4 regions of the Nocardioides sp. GXQ0305 genome follow, and region 2 is predicted to be linked to each of the others. Evidence: predicted binding sites of a transcription regulator. Region 2 holds the regulator's gene; each other region holds the start of a gene.
What was found. Region 2 encodes LexA, which represses DNA repair genes until DNA is damaged. Its sites were predicted from a motif close to TCGAACANNTGTTCGA; they were not measured.

Region 1 (3,202 bases), on a different contig from region 2:
CGGGTGGCCGCGCTCGCCGGCCAGGTGGACCGCGGAGACCATCCGGCAGATCGCGGCCCAGCCGCCGCGGCCGCCGCCCGGTCCGCCGGCGTGGGCGAGCAGGGTCACCCGGGGCAGCCCGCCCCGGTCGCTCGCCCGGTCGCGGAAGCTGCCGCCCCGGACGGGGGTCCGCGTCCGGGGACCGGGCCGGTCACCGGGCCGGTCCGGTGTCGCGGCCACCGGCTGGTGGGCGAGGTCGACGCCGAGCACCGGCCTGATCCCGGCGGACCGGCAGGCCCGGGCGAACTTCACCGCACCGTAGGTCCCGTCGCGGTCGGTCAGCGCCAGGGTGTCCATCTCCTGCTCCGCGGCCCGCTCGACGAGGGTGTGCGGGTGGGAGGCGCCGTACTGGAGGGAGTAGCCGGAGGCGACGTGGAGATGGACGAACGGGTCAGGCGACACCGGCCCGGGAGCCGGAGGCGCCGTCGCGGGGGACCCCCTGGACGACGGCACGGCCGGTGATCGGTGGGTGCGGGACCAGGCCGAGCGACTGCTCGACCACGGCGAGGAACCGGTCGGCGTCGCGGACCAGGTCGTCGGCCTCCCGCTCGGTGACGGCACGGGTCGAGCCCGCCTCGGCAGCGGCCCGCTTGGCGGCCCCGGCGGCGAAGAACCGGGCCCACTCCTCCAGCTCGGGCGCCACGTCGGCGAGCAGCACCCAGGCGTTGCGCTGCTGCCGGCCGCGGGCCGGGGTCGGCCGGGCTCGGGCCGCGAGCAGGGCGGCGGCCGCCCGGAGCGCCGCCACGTGGGCGGCGGCGTAACGGGCGGGGACGTCGGGCGCGGTGACCGCCTCGGCGAGGGAGGCGGCGGCCCGGCTGAGGTAGGAGTGGGTCGTCGCGGGCAGGGTGTGGGGCTGGACGCCCGGCTGGGTCTGCTGGCTCATCGGACCACCTCCTCTAGTCGACGCAGCCGACGAGCTGCCAGCTGCCCTCGGTCCAGTCGAAGGAGAGGTCGAAGACCCCCCAGTCGCCGGAGCTGCCGTCGCGGTCGGCCCCGCGGCCGGCCTCGATCCGCCACAGCTCGCGCTCGACGAGCAGCTCGGCGGTGGCCGGCCCGGCCGCACCGCCGGTGGGAGCCGGGTCGTCGGAGCCGATGACGGCCCGGACACCCGGGGACTGCCACCAGGGACCGGTCTCGACCCAGTGGGCCACCACCGCCCGTACCTTCCACAGCCGGCCCCGCCACAGGAACTGCTCGGGACCCTCCATCCGATCGGCGGGGCCCCGGTGGGCGGGACCCTCCACCCACCCGCTGCGCACCTCCACGGGGTCGTCGTACCGTCTCACCGCTGCTCCTCCCGGCACCCGTTCGACCCCTCGACCCGCGTTGTCGGCGACCCGGGTCCGCTCCGACGGCGGGGTGCCCGGTGGGTCCGGCGGCGCGGGGGTCGAGGTCGCCCCGCCGGACCCGTGGTGATCGAACATGTGTTCGAACACCTCCACGGTACACCGCCCTCCCCCGGAGCCGTCAAGGCCGGGAGCGCGGGGTGTGGAGACGCCGCGGGTACGACCGGACGTCGGTCAGCCGGGCCGGTCCGGGGAGTGCTCGCGCGCCTCGGCGAGCCGGGCGCCCCGGATGAACTCGCTGGTGTCGCGGCTGGCCAGCAGCCACAGGAGCACGCCGTTGAGGACCACCCCGAGCCCGGCCAGCACGGCCAGCGGGACCGGCGGGTCGGCACGGTAGATGACCAGCATCACGAAGACGAACGCCACCGCGGTCGCGCCCAGCGCGTAGCGCGCCCACCGGTGGCCCTTGCCGAACAGGGAGGCGATCACCCAGACCAGGAGGGCGTAGACGATGAACGACACCACCGCCACCGGGACGAACGCCGGCGGCGAGAGCTGGCTCTGGCGCACCGCGTCGAGGCCGCCCTGGGTCTCGGCCCAGGCCCGCACCAGGTCGTCGCGCAGCACCGCGACCATCGCCGTCCCGAGCGCGCTGACCCCGACCAGCACCGCCTGCACGCGGATCGCGTTGGTCACCGAGCCCGGTCGCTGCCGACCCATCTGCCTCATTCCTCCGTCCGCCCGGCGCCCCGTCGTCGCCGGGCGTGCCGGATAGGGTCGCAACATGTCCGAGCATGCGGCGATCACCCGGTTCCGCGAGGAGCACGCACGGCGTGGTGGCGCCGGTGAGGTCGTGGTCCTGCCGGAGTCCGTCCACACCGCTGCGCTGGCCGCCGAGGCCCTCGGCTGCGAGGTGGGCGCGATCGCCAACAGCCTGATCTTCGACGACCACGGTAGCCCCCTGCTGGTGCTGACGTCGGGAGCGCACCGGGTCGACACGGCGGCGACCGCCGCCCGGATCGGTGCCGGACGCCTCGGCCGCGCCGACGCCGAGTTCGTCCGGCGCCACACCGGGCAGGTGATCGGTGGCGTCTCCCCCATCGGCCACACCACGCCGGTGCCCACCTGGATCGACACCTGGCTGCAGCGACACCCCGTCGTGTGGGCCGCGGCCGGGCACCCGGCGGCCGTCTTCTCCACGACGTACGACGAGCTGGTCGAGCTGACCGGCGCCACGCCGGTCGACGTCGGGGCGGACCAGGAGTAGCCGTGGAGTCCCTCGCCCTGGCGTTCTCCACCGGGTGGGCCAGCGGGGTGAACGCCTACCTCGTCGTGCTGGTGCTCGGCACCGCGGACCGGCTCGGCGACCTCGACCAGGTCCCCGACGTGCTCGGTCGCTGGGACGTGCTGGCGGTGGCCGGGTTCCTGTTCGTCATGGAGTTCGTGGCCGACAAGATCCCCTACCTCGACTCGACCTGGGACGCGGTCTCCACGGCGATCCGGCCCACGGTCGGTGCGGTCGTCGGCGTGCTGCTGGCCGGCGACGCCAGCGGCCTCGAGCAGGCGGTCCTCGGTGTCGTCGGTGGCGGCACCGCACTGGCCTCCCACCTGGTCAAGGCCGGGAGCCGGCTGGCGATCAACACCAGCCCCGAGCCGGTGTCCAACGTCGCCGCCAGCCTGGCCGAGGACGTCACCGTGCTGGCGCTGGTCTGGTTCGCGATCGAGCACCCGCGGGCGGCGGCCGCCATCGCCGGGGTCCTCCTGGCCGGCGGCCTGGTCGTGCTCTACCTCGTCGCCCGGCTGGTGCGCCGGGGGTGGCGGCGCTGGCGGCACCGCGACCGGACGGGCGCGGACGCTCCGGGACCGGCTGGATAGGT
Region 2 (3,202 bases):
CCCGGATCCGGGTCACCAGGTGGCACGGATCCGGGGCACAAAGCCGCGAGGGGTGAGCCAGCGTGTGGCTCACCCCTCGTCTTCCCCGGCCCCTTCGAGACGGTCGCTGCGCGACCTCCTCAGGAACCACCATCGGCAGCCGCTGGGGTCGAGGCAGCGGCGGCCGATGGGAGCTATTCAGTTGTGGTCTCGGGTGGTCGGTCAGGACTCGACCGGCACCCGGAGCTTCTGGCCGGCGTAGACCACGGAGGTGTCGAGCCGGTTGAGGTCCTCGATCTGCTCGACCATCGCGGCGACGTCGCCGTCGGTGGTGACGCGGGCGGCGATGTCGTAGAGCGTGTCGCCGGGCGCGACCTGGACCACGAGCGTGGCCTCGGGGGTGCCCGGCTGCTCGGTCGCGACCGAGCCGCCGCCCCAGAGCACACCCAGGGCCAGCACCAGCAGCAGCGCACCGGCGAGCACCACCAGCCGGCCGCGTCGCGTCAGCCGCACCTGCGGCGAGCGGAGCCGGAGCGTCGGGGTGGGCGAGAGGGTCATCGTGCTCATCGGGACCTCCTGGGGAAGTGGCGGTCAGCCTGGTGGTCTGTGCTGTCGATCGGAGCCTGACGGAGACCACTGACAACCAGTGGATCGAGCAGGTGTTCGATCGAACACGTGTACGACGTTAGAGCACGTGTTCGAATCGAGTCAAGAACCTGTTCGAACGGATTTCTCCGACGCCGACGAGGGAGGCCGACACGCTGTTCGAACAGGTGTTTGAAATCCCGGGGCCGTGGTGGGACCCTGCAGCCATGCCGAAGAAGAAGCTCGCCGAGCTGCCCGACGGTCCCCCGGACGCGACCGGGCTGACGCCGCGCCAGCAGAAGGTGCTCGCGACGATCAAGGACTCCATCGAGAAGCGCGGCTACCCGCCCAGCATGCGCGAGATCGGCGAGGCGGTCGGGCTGACCAGCTCCAGCAGCGTCGCCCACCAGCTCAAGACGCTGGAGGAGAAGGGCTTCCTCAAGCGCGACCCGAAGCGCCCGCGGGCGCTCGAGGTGTTCCTGCCCGAGGTGATGGCGGCCCGGCGCTCGATCGGCGGGGCGGAGGAGACGGCGTACGACGAGACGGGCGTCGGCGACGCGATGCCGGCGGCGTCCTACGTGCCGGTCGTCGGCCGGATCGCGGCCGGAGGTCCGATCCTGGCCGAGGAGCGGGTGGAGGACGTCTTCCCGCTGCCCAAGCAGCTCGTCGGCGACGGCCAGCTGTTCCTGCTCGAGGTCAAGGGCGACTCGATGGTCGACGCGGCGATCTGCGACGGTGACTACGTCGTGATCCGCCAGCAGCCGACGGCCGACAACGGCGAGATCGTGGCCGCGATGATCGACGGCGAGGCCACGGTCAAGACGTTCCAGCGGAAGGCCGGCCAGGTCTGGCTGCTCCCCCACAACGACGCCTACGACCCGATCGACGGCACCCACGCCACGATCCTCGGCAAGGTGACGGCGGTGCTGCGGCGGGTCTGACGCGACGCTGGCACAGGTGGTTTCGAGACGGGCGCAGAGCGCCCTCCTCAACCACCGGCCATCGGCAAACGCCTGCTTCGTGAATCGCCGGACGAGGGTGGGCTAGACGGGTTAGGGTTTGCCGGTCTTCGCCTTCCCGGACAAGGAACTCCCACCTGATGCGTCCCCGCCTGCTCACCGCGCTCGCCGCCGGTGCGCTCACGTTGTCCCTGCTCGGCCCGACCGGCGCCCAGGCCGACGACCCGGACGTCTCAGCCCCGACGCCGCCCGACACGACCACGGCGGAGGAGGCCACCGAGGTCCTCGAGGAGGCCGAGGAGCTCTTCGAGGAGCGCCCTCCTGCTGAGGCCCAGGAGTTGCTGGCCGATGGGGGACTCGACGCCACCATGGTGCTCAACGAGCTCCTGCGGGCACGGCCTGACCTTTCTGCGCAGCAGCGCCGGCGGGCTGACGCTCTGCTGGCTCGACCGACCGACGGCGCCTCCGACCCCTTCGGCGACGGGTACCGCAGGCGAGAGGCGAAGCCCGTGTGCGGCGGAGCGATCTGTGTCCACTACGTGCGCCGAACAGCCGACGCGCCGCCGCGTCGGGATTCCGACGGCGACGGAATCCGCGACGCCGTCGAGCAGACACTTCAGATCACTCGTGCCGTTCACAGCACCTTTGTGAACTCCGGCTACCGGCGACCCGACTCCGATGGTCGGCGCGGCGGGCGCAGGGGCAAGGTCGACGTCTACCTCGCCAATATCGACGAGGACGGCTACTACGGCTATTGCGCGAGCGACCAGCGTCAGGCGCCTAGCGGCACGTCCAATCGATGGGCGTACTGCGTCGTAGACGACGACTACGCAAGGTTTGCGACCCCGGAGATCACGGCGCTGGAGAACCGGAAGGTCACGCTGGCTCACGAGTACTTCCATGCCGTCCAGTACGCCTACGACGCCTTCGAGGACGGTTGGTTCATGGAGGCGACCGCCGCATGGGTTGAGGATGAGATCTACGACTCGGTGGACGACAACCGGCAGTACCTCTTGGCCGGACAGCTGGGTTCACCTCGGGTCGCACTCGACCGGTTCGACACGTTCGGAGGGGATGGCTACGGCCACTACGGGAACTGGATCTGGTTCCGCTACCTGACAGAGCGCTGGCCCCAGGAACTGGGAACGTTGCCCCGGTTCGTCCTAGAAGCCTGGCGCGGTGCGAGCGGCCGCCGCGGGGCCGCGAACCTCTACTCCACCCAAGCCATCAACGCCGCACTCAACGACCGCGAAACGAACTTCACGGAGGCGTTCGGGGACTTCGCCGCCGTCAACCGAGACCCGGCTCTCAACTACGAGGAGGGTGGGGCCTATGAGGCCGACCCCCCCTTCCCGATCCCGGCGGCGCGGATCCGAACGCACCCCATATCCGCGACCTCTGAGCCGGTGGGGGATGCGGTGACCGTGGACCATCTCGCCTCGGGGACGGTGGGGTTCGTGCCCGTCGAGCTCGCGGAACCCGGCTGGACCCTCACGGTCTCTGCCACCCTGCCGCCCGCGACGGCGCAGTCGGTCCGCCTTCTGGTGCATCAGGCCGACGGCACGGTGACGACGGCTGAGCTCCAGCCGACGGGGGAAGAGGTCAGCGCGACCGTACCCTTCTCCACCGACGATGTGAGCGACGTCGAGCTCGTGGTCGTGAACGCCAACCGACAGATG
Region 3 (3,202 bases), on a different contig from region 2:
GAGGTAGTCGAACCGCTCGTCGTCGCCCATGTAGGCGACGACCTGACCGGACTCCGCGATGGTGACGTTCGCGCCCTCGTGCTTGAACCGGCCCAGCATGGTCTGCTTGCGGGGCGTGGACGCGGGGTCGTAGGGGTCGACCTCGACGACCCACCCGAAGCGGAAGGGCTCGTGCGGCTCCTGGGTGAGGTCGAACCGCGGGTCGACCTCGTCCCACCGGCGCTCGGAGACGCCGTTGACGCCGTAGCGGTCGTACGACGCGACGTAGCGGGCGTCCCGCGCTCCCGAGGCGTGGAAGTACTGGTTGAAGTTCTCCTCGCCCGACAGGATCGTCCCCCACGGTGTGCGACCTCCGGCGCAGTTGTTGAGCGTCCCCTTGACCCGCCTTCCGGTCGGGTCGGCCGCGGTCCGGAGGCGGTCGTCGCCGGCCGCGGGGCCGACGAGCCGGAAGTCCGAGCCGGTGTGGAGGCGACGGTTGAGCCGTGCGTTGCCCGGGCTCTTCGGCACCCACGACCCCGTCGCGGCGCCCCGGCGCAGCTCCACCACCGACATCCCGTGGGAGGCCATGGCGATCCGCTTGACGGTCGCGGCGTCGTACCGGCCGGTCGGGAACATCAGGTTCTCGTCGGTGTACTCGTGGTTGGTCACCAGGACCGCGTGCCCGGAGTTGCCGTCGGGGTGGGGGAGCACCCCGACGTAGTCGTTGTTGTAGCCGAACTGCTGCTCGGCCGCCTCGGGGGTCTGGTTGTCCACGTCGAACGGCGGGGCGCCGGCCGTCATTTGGTCGCCCCAGCTGATCACCACGTCGGCCCGGAAGCCGCTCGGCACCGTCACGTCGTCGAAGTCGTTGGGCTCCACCGGCGTGAACACCCAGGTGCCGGCGGTGGTGCCGGCCACGGCCGCCGCCGCGAGGGGAGCCTGGGACACCAGGCCGGTGACGCCCAGGAGGCCGGCGCCGGCACCGAGCTTCAGGAGCGAGCGGCGGGCCAGGGCGTGCTCGGCGACCTCGCGGAACTCGGGGTTGTCGCTGGTGTTGGGCACCGGCTGGTCGCAGGCGTTGCCACAGCGGAACAGGCAGGTGAGGTGGCTGCGCGAGCCGTGACGTGTGGTCGGCGTCAGCGGGAGCAGCGGGCGCGCGTCGGTCGGGCGGCTGGGGGTGAGGGTCATCGGTCCTCCGGGCGTCGGGACGTGGGTGTACCTGCGGCACTGTCCAGAGGGCAGGGGAGGGGACGGTGAAGCCGACGTGAACGAGGTGGGAACGTGTGGCGGGCAACGGACGACCCGGCGGCGGTCCGCGTGTCGCGCCCGACTCCGCCGTCCCGTCCCCGTAGCGTGAGGCGAACACGTGTTCGGACGACGACGGACGGAGAGGTGACGGATGCGCGTGCTCGGCATCGATCCCGGCCTGACCCGCTGCGGCCTGGGGGTCGTCGAGGGCTCCGTCGGCCGATCGCTGCGGCTGGTCGACGTCAACGTGCTGCGGACCTCCGCCGACCTGCCGGTCGCGGAGCGGCTGGTGACCATCGAGCGGGGCATCGACGCCTGGCTCGACGACTACCGGCCCGACGCCGTGGCCGTGGAGCGGGTGTTCGCCCGGTCCGACTCCAGCACGATCATGGGGACTGCCCAGGCCAGTGGTATCGCCCTGGTCGTCGCCGCGCGGCGCGGCCTGCCCGTGGCCACCCACACCCCCAGCGAGGTCAAGGCCGCGGTATCCGGCAGCGGGCGCGCCGCCAAGGCGCAGGTCGGGGCGATGGTGACCCGGATCCTGCGCCTCGACGCGCCGCCCAGGCCCGCCGACGCCGCTGACGCCCTCGCCCTGGCCATCACCCACATCTGGCGCGGTGGCGCCCAGGCCCGGATCGACGCCGCGCTCCGCGCGGCCGGAAGGAGCACCGCATGATCGCCTTCGTCCGCGGCGAGGTGACCGACGTCGGCCTCAGCTCGGCCGTCGTCGAGGTCGGCGGGGTGGGCCTGGAGGTCATGTGCACCCCCGGCACCCTCGCGACGCTCCGCACGGGCCGCAGCGCGACGTTGCCGACCAGCATGGTGGTGCGCGAGGACTCCCTGACGCTCTTCGGCTTCCTCGACGACGACGAGAAGCAGAGCTTCGAGCTGGTGCAGACCGCGTCCGGCGTGGGGCCCAAGCTCGCCCAGGCGATGCTCGCCGTCCTCTCGCCCGACGACCTCCGTACGGCGGTGGCGGCCGAGGACGTGAAGACCCTCACCCGGGTGCCGGGGATCGGCCAGAAGGGTGCCCAGCGGATCATCCTGGAGCTGCGCGACCGGATCGGCGCCCCCACCGGAGTCCGGCCCACCGGCGCCCCGGCGTCTCAGGCCGACTGGCGCGGCCAGGTCCAGGAGGGCCTGGTGGGCCTCGGCTGGTCGGCCAAGGAGGCCGACAAGGCGGTCGACGCGGTCGCCGACCAGGCCGGACACCAGCCCGACGTCGGTGCGCTGCTCCGGGCGGCCCTCCGTACCCTGAGCAAGGCGTGACCGGCCGATGAGCGACCCCGACGTGCAGCTGTCCGCGGCCGAGGAGGCCCACCTGGAGCGGCTGACCGCCGCCGAGGCCGAGGGTGACGAGCGCGCGGTCGAGGCGGCGCTGCGGCCCCGCACCCTCGACGAGGTCATCGGGCAGGGCCGGGTACGCGCCCAGCTCGGGCTGGTGCTCGAGGCGGCCCGTCGCCGCGAGCGGGCCCCCGACCACGTGCTGCTCTCCGGGCCACCCGGCCTCGGCAAGACGACGCTCGCGATGATCATCGCCTCCGAGATGACCACGCCGCTGCGACTGACCAGCGGCCCGGCGATCACCCATGCCGGCGACCTGGCCGCGATCCTCTCCGGGCTCAACGACGGCGACGTCCTGTTCGTCGACGAGATCCACCGGATGTCGCGGCCGGCCGAGGAGATGCTCTACCTCGCGATGGAGGACTTCCGGGTCGACGTCGTGATCGGCAAGGGCCCCGGCGCCACGGCCATCCCGCTGGAGATCCCGCCGTTCACCCTGGTCGGGGCCACGACCCGCGCCGGCCTGCTGCCCGGACCGCTGCGCGACCGGTTCGGCTTCACCGCCCACCTCGAGTTCTACGAGGCCCACGAGCTCGACGAGATCGTGGGTCGCTCCGCGGGGCTCCTCGGCGTCGAGCTCACCGACAGCGGCTCCGCCGAGATCGCCTCGCGGTCCCGCGGCACCCCGCGC
Region 4 (3,202 bases), 180 kb from region 2:
AGCGGAGGTCTTCCTCCCGAGATCCGCATGGGCAACGACATCGCCCGCCAGTTCGCCCATCTCGGGGCCGAGGCCGCCGCGGTCCAGATCGGGACCCACCTGGAGAAGTTCTGGGACCCTCGCATGCGCCGCCGACTCCACGACCTGCTGGCCCCTGACGGCGGGTACACCGACCAGGCGGACCCCCTGCTCGTCGCCGGGCTGCGGCGCCTGGAGGCGGATGCCACCGACGACGCCGAACGCCGGAAGGCCACCGGCGGCTGAGCTCCTGGGGCCCGCGGTCTACGTTCGTCGGGCGAACCTGATCGAGCCGTCGGGCAGGCGTCGGTGGAGGTGCCCGGGGTCGTGGATCCTCCGGTGGTGGAACCCGCACAGCGGGACCATGTCGGCGAGGTCGGTGTCGCCGTGATGGCTCCAGGGTCGTCGGTGATGGAGCTCGCACCAGGCGTACGGCGTCTGGCAGCCATCGGCAAGGCAGCTGGTGTGCCGGAGGGCGCCGGCCACGCGCTGGGTCTCGGTGAACAGTCGGCTGCTCCGCCCGAGGTCGAGGGGTTGCGAGGCTCCGCCGAGGACGGCGGGCACGAGCCCCGCGCTGCACGCGAGCCGGCGCGCCTCGGCGGCGGAGACGAGGTCGCCGGTATCGAGGCCGGCGGCCCGGAGCTGGCCGCGGAGGACGTCGAGGTCGAGCTTGACGATCACGGTCGCGGCAACCCTGCCGTGGAGCCGGTCGGTGGGCAGGTGTTCGAGGATCTGGGTGAACGCGACCCCGCGGAGGTGGGCCCAGTCACGGTCGACCCGCTGGTCGCCCGCCTGCGCCTCGGTGGCGCCGAGTCTGCCGCGGCGGGGCGAGGTCAGGGCGTCGACGACCTTCTTCAGGATCGATCCGGCCAGGGTCGGGACGGTGAAGTGACCCGACATGGTGCCGTTGCCGTTGTCGTGCAGGGTCAGCCTGGCCCGGGCCAGCGCCGCTTGCTCCTCCTCGTGGACCTGGGCGTTCTCGTGGACGTCCACCTTCTGCTGGTCCGGTTCGACGGCCGCCAGGGCACGCCACGCGAGCCTGCGGAGCTGGGTCGGGTCGACCCGTCGAGCCTGTGCGACCAGGCGCCGCTCGACCGTGGCGACCTGGTCGCCGGCGAGCCCCCGGGGCAGCTTCGCGATCGCGTGGGCGATGACGGCGGCGTGCTCGGCGGAGATCTCACCCTCGGCGAGCCCGCTCTGCGTGGCCGGCAGCTTGTCGTCGAGCTCCTTGGCCAGCTTGGTCGAGCGGGACGCCGCGGCCGTGCCTGACCGGGTCACGCTTGAGAGCCACGACCCGGTGGACGCGCAGCCCGCGGTCTCGGCCACCCTCGACCGATCCGCCGCGGCCACCAGCTTCAGCTCGAGCGCGTGGATCCGCGACCGGGCCCGCGCGAGCTCGGCGATCACCCGTGCGTACTGCTCCGGCGCCAACCCGGTCACGTCGCCGTCGACAGCGTCGAGGGCCTCGTGCACCGCCGCAGCCGCCGCGGCCGGGTGGCCGGGCGTGGGGTGCAGATCCAGGACTGCCGTCATGCCCCGAACCTAGTCGCACACATGTTCGAAGGCATCGAGTCCGTTGACACCTGTGGAGAACCGGCATCCAAGGGCCCCTGTGGACGACTCGTGGTCAGACGTCGGGGCCCACACCCCCTCCTCCGACCATGGCCCCTGAGGAGGACCTTCCCCGGCCCCTCGGACCGTGGGACGATCGGCCGGGAGGTCCCGGATGCCGCGTCAGACCATCACGACATCGAGCGCACCGAGCTCGCCGCTGTTCAGCCAGGGAGTCAAGGCCGGCTCCCAGGTCTTCGTCTCGGGGACCACCGGGATGGACCCGAGCAGCGGCCAGATGGCCGGTGACACCATCCAGGCCCAGACCCGCCAGGCGCTGGCGAACTGCGAGGCGATCCTGCGAGAGGCCGGGGCGACGCTCGACGACGTCGTCGAGGTCGGCGTGCTGCTCACCGATCCGGGCGACTTCGCGGGCATGAACGAGGAGTACGCCCGCTGGTTCCCGGCTGATCCGCCGGCCCGCTACGCAGCCAGGCTGGGAGCCGAGATACCGGGACTCCTCGTCTCCATCCGGATGACGGCACACCTGGGCTGATCTGCGCACCCCCCGGGGTCACCTGCGGCGGCTTCACGCGTTTCGCCACGCGCGCGACGTTTCCGAAACTAACGTTCTCCCGTCTCGCCGAGCGAGAGGCGCTCGTTGACCGATTCGGGGCGCTCGACGACCTAGATGGAGAACCCATGTCCTACACAGAACAGTCTGCCCACGTTCCTCAGACGGGAACCTACGCCCCCGTCCCGCCGAAGGGCAGCAACGGTCTCGCGATCGCCGGCTTCGTGCTCGGCCTGCTGGGCCTGCTCACCTCGTGGATCCCGTTCCTCAACGTCGTCGGCATCATCCTCGGCGTGCTCGGCGTGGTCCTGGCCGGTGTCGGCCTCGCCAAGTCCAGCAAGGTGAACGCGGGCAAGGGGCTCGCGATTGCCGGCATCGTCCTCGGCGCCCTGGCCGTGATCTTCGCCGTGCTCATCAACGTGGTGTTCGTCAGCGCCGTCGACGAGGCCATCGACCAGACGACCAGCACCAGGGTCGAGACTCCCTCGGGTTCCGGCAACGAGGCCGCGTCCGAGGACAAGGCCGGCTCCGACGCCGAGCTCGGCACGACGCGCGACAACCCGGCACCCCTCGGCTCCGGCATCACCGGCGACGACTGGACCGTGAAGATCAACTCGGTCAAGACGGTCAGGGCGGACTCGATGGGCGAGACCCCTGCCGCCGGCTCGGTGCTGCTCGCGATCAACATGACCGCCACCTACAACGGTGACGACGAGCAGGGCTCGACCCCGTGGGCGACGGTCGACTTCGTCTCCCCCGACGGCACCACGATCGACTCCACGAGCGGGTCGACCATGTTCATCGCGGAGAACGAGTTCGACTCCCTCAAGACCGTCTTCAACGGAGCCTCCGTCACGGGCGACCAGCTGCTCGAGGTCCCGGCGGACACCTGGCAGGACGGCGTCCTGGCCGTCTCCCCGGGCATGCTGAGCGACGACACCTTCGTCGCGGTCAAGTGACGGTCTGAACGTCGGTCACCCGGGCGCGAGCGGCCCCGAGTCCACCAGGGCCCGGGGCCGTTCCGCGTCCTCACTGCTCCACTTCCCTCACGGCTCGCAG

Region 1: ACQ1X7_RS13675 (DUF6504 family protein) is a predicted target of LexA. The motif match lies at 1,456-1,471, and genes of this name have one in related genera.
Region 3: ruvC (crossover junction endodeoxyribonuclease RuvC) is a predicted target of LexA. The motif match lies at 1,338-1,353, and genes of this name have one in related genera.
Region 4: ACQ1X7_RS02020 (DUF222 domain-containing protein) is a predicted target of LexA. The motif match lies at 1,565-1,580, and genes of this name have one in related genera.

Annotation. Positions count from the first base shown of each region.
Region 1 covers NZ_JBNYXG010000004.1:436,468-439,669, forward strand. Annotated here, with positions in the region: gene ACQ1X7_RS13665 (DNA polymerase III subunit alpha) at 1-441, opposite strand, end outside; gene ACQ1X7_RS13670 (SAV_6107 family HEPN domain-containing protein) at 431-922, opposite strand; gene ACQ1X7_RS13675 (DUF6504 family protein) at 936-1,325, opposite strand; gene ACQ1X7_RS13680 (hypothetical protein) at 1,560-2,045, opposite strand; gene ACQ1X7_RS13685 (YbaK/EbsC family protein) at 2,110-2,592, shown strand; gene ACQ1X7_RS13690 (DUF4126 domain-containing protein) at 2,595-3,200, shown strand.
Region 2 covers NZ_JBNYXG010000001.1:598,167-601,368, reverse strand. Annotated here, with positions in the region: gene ACQ1X7_RS02930 (LysM peptidoglycan-binding domain-containing protein) at 202-546, opposite strand; gene lexA (transcriptional repressor LexA) at 792-1,505, shown strand; gene ACQ1X7_RS02920 (MXAN_6640 family putative metalloprotease) at 1,664-3,202, shown strand, end outside.
Region 3 covers NZ_JBNYXG010000006.1:108,324-111,525, reverse strand. Annotated here, with positions in the region: gene ACQ1X7_RS15815 (PhoX family protein) at 1-1,167, opposite strand, end outside; gene ruvC (crossover junction endodeoxyribonuclease RuvC) at 1,379-1,903, shown strand; gene ruvA (Holliday junction branch migration protein RuvA) at 1,900-2,496, shown strand; gene ruvB (Holliday junction branch migration DNA helicase RuvB) at 2,504-3,202, shown strand, end outside.
Region 4 covers NZ_JBNYXG010000001.1:414,259-417,460, reverse strand. Annotated here, with positions in the region: gene fdhF (formate dehydrogenase subunit alpha) at 1-1, shown strand, start outside; gene ACQ1X7_RS02025 (formate dehydrogenase subunit delta) at 28-264, shown strand; gene ACQ1X7_RS02020 (DUF222 domain-containing protein) at 283-1,551, opposite strand; gene ACQ1X7_RS02015 (RidA family protein) at 1,745-2,125, shown strand; gene ACQ1X7_RS02010 (hypothetical protein) at 2,272-3,102, shown strand.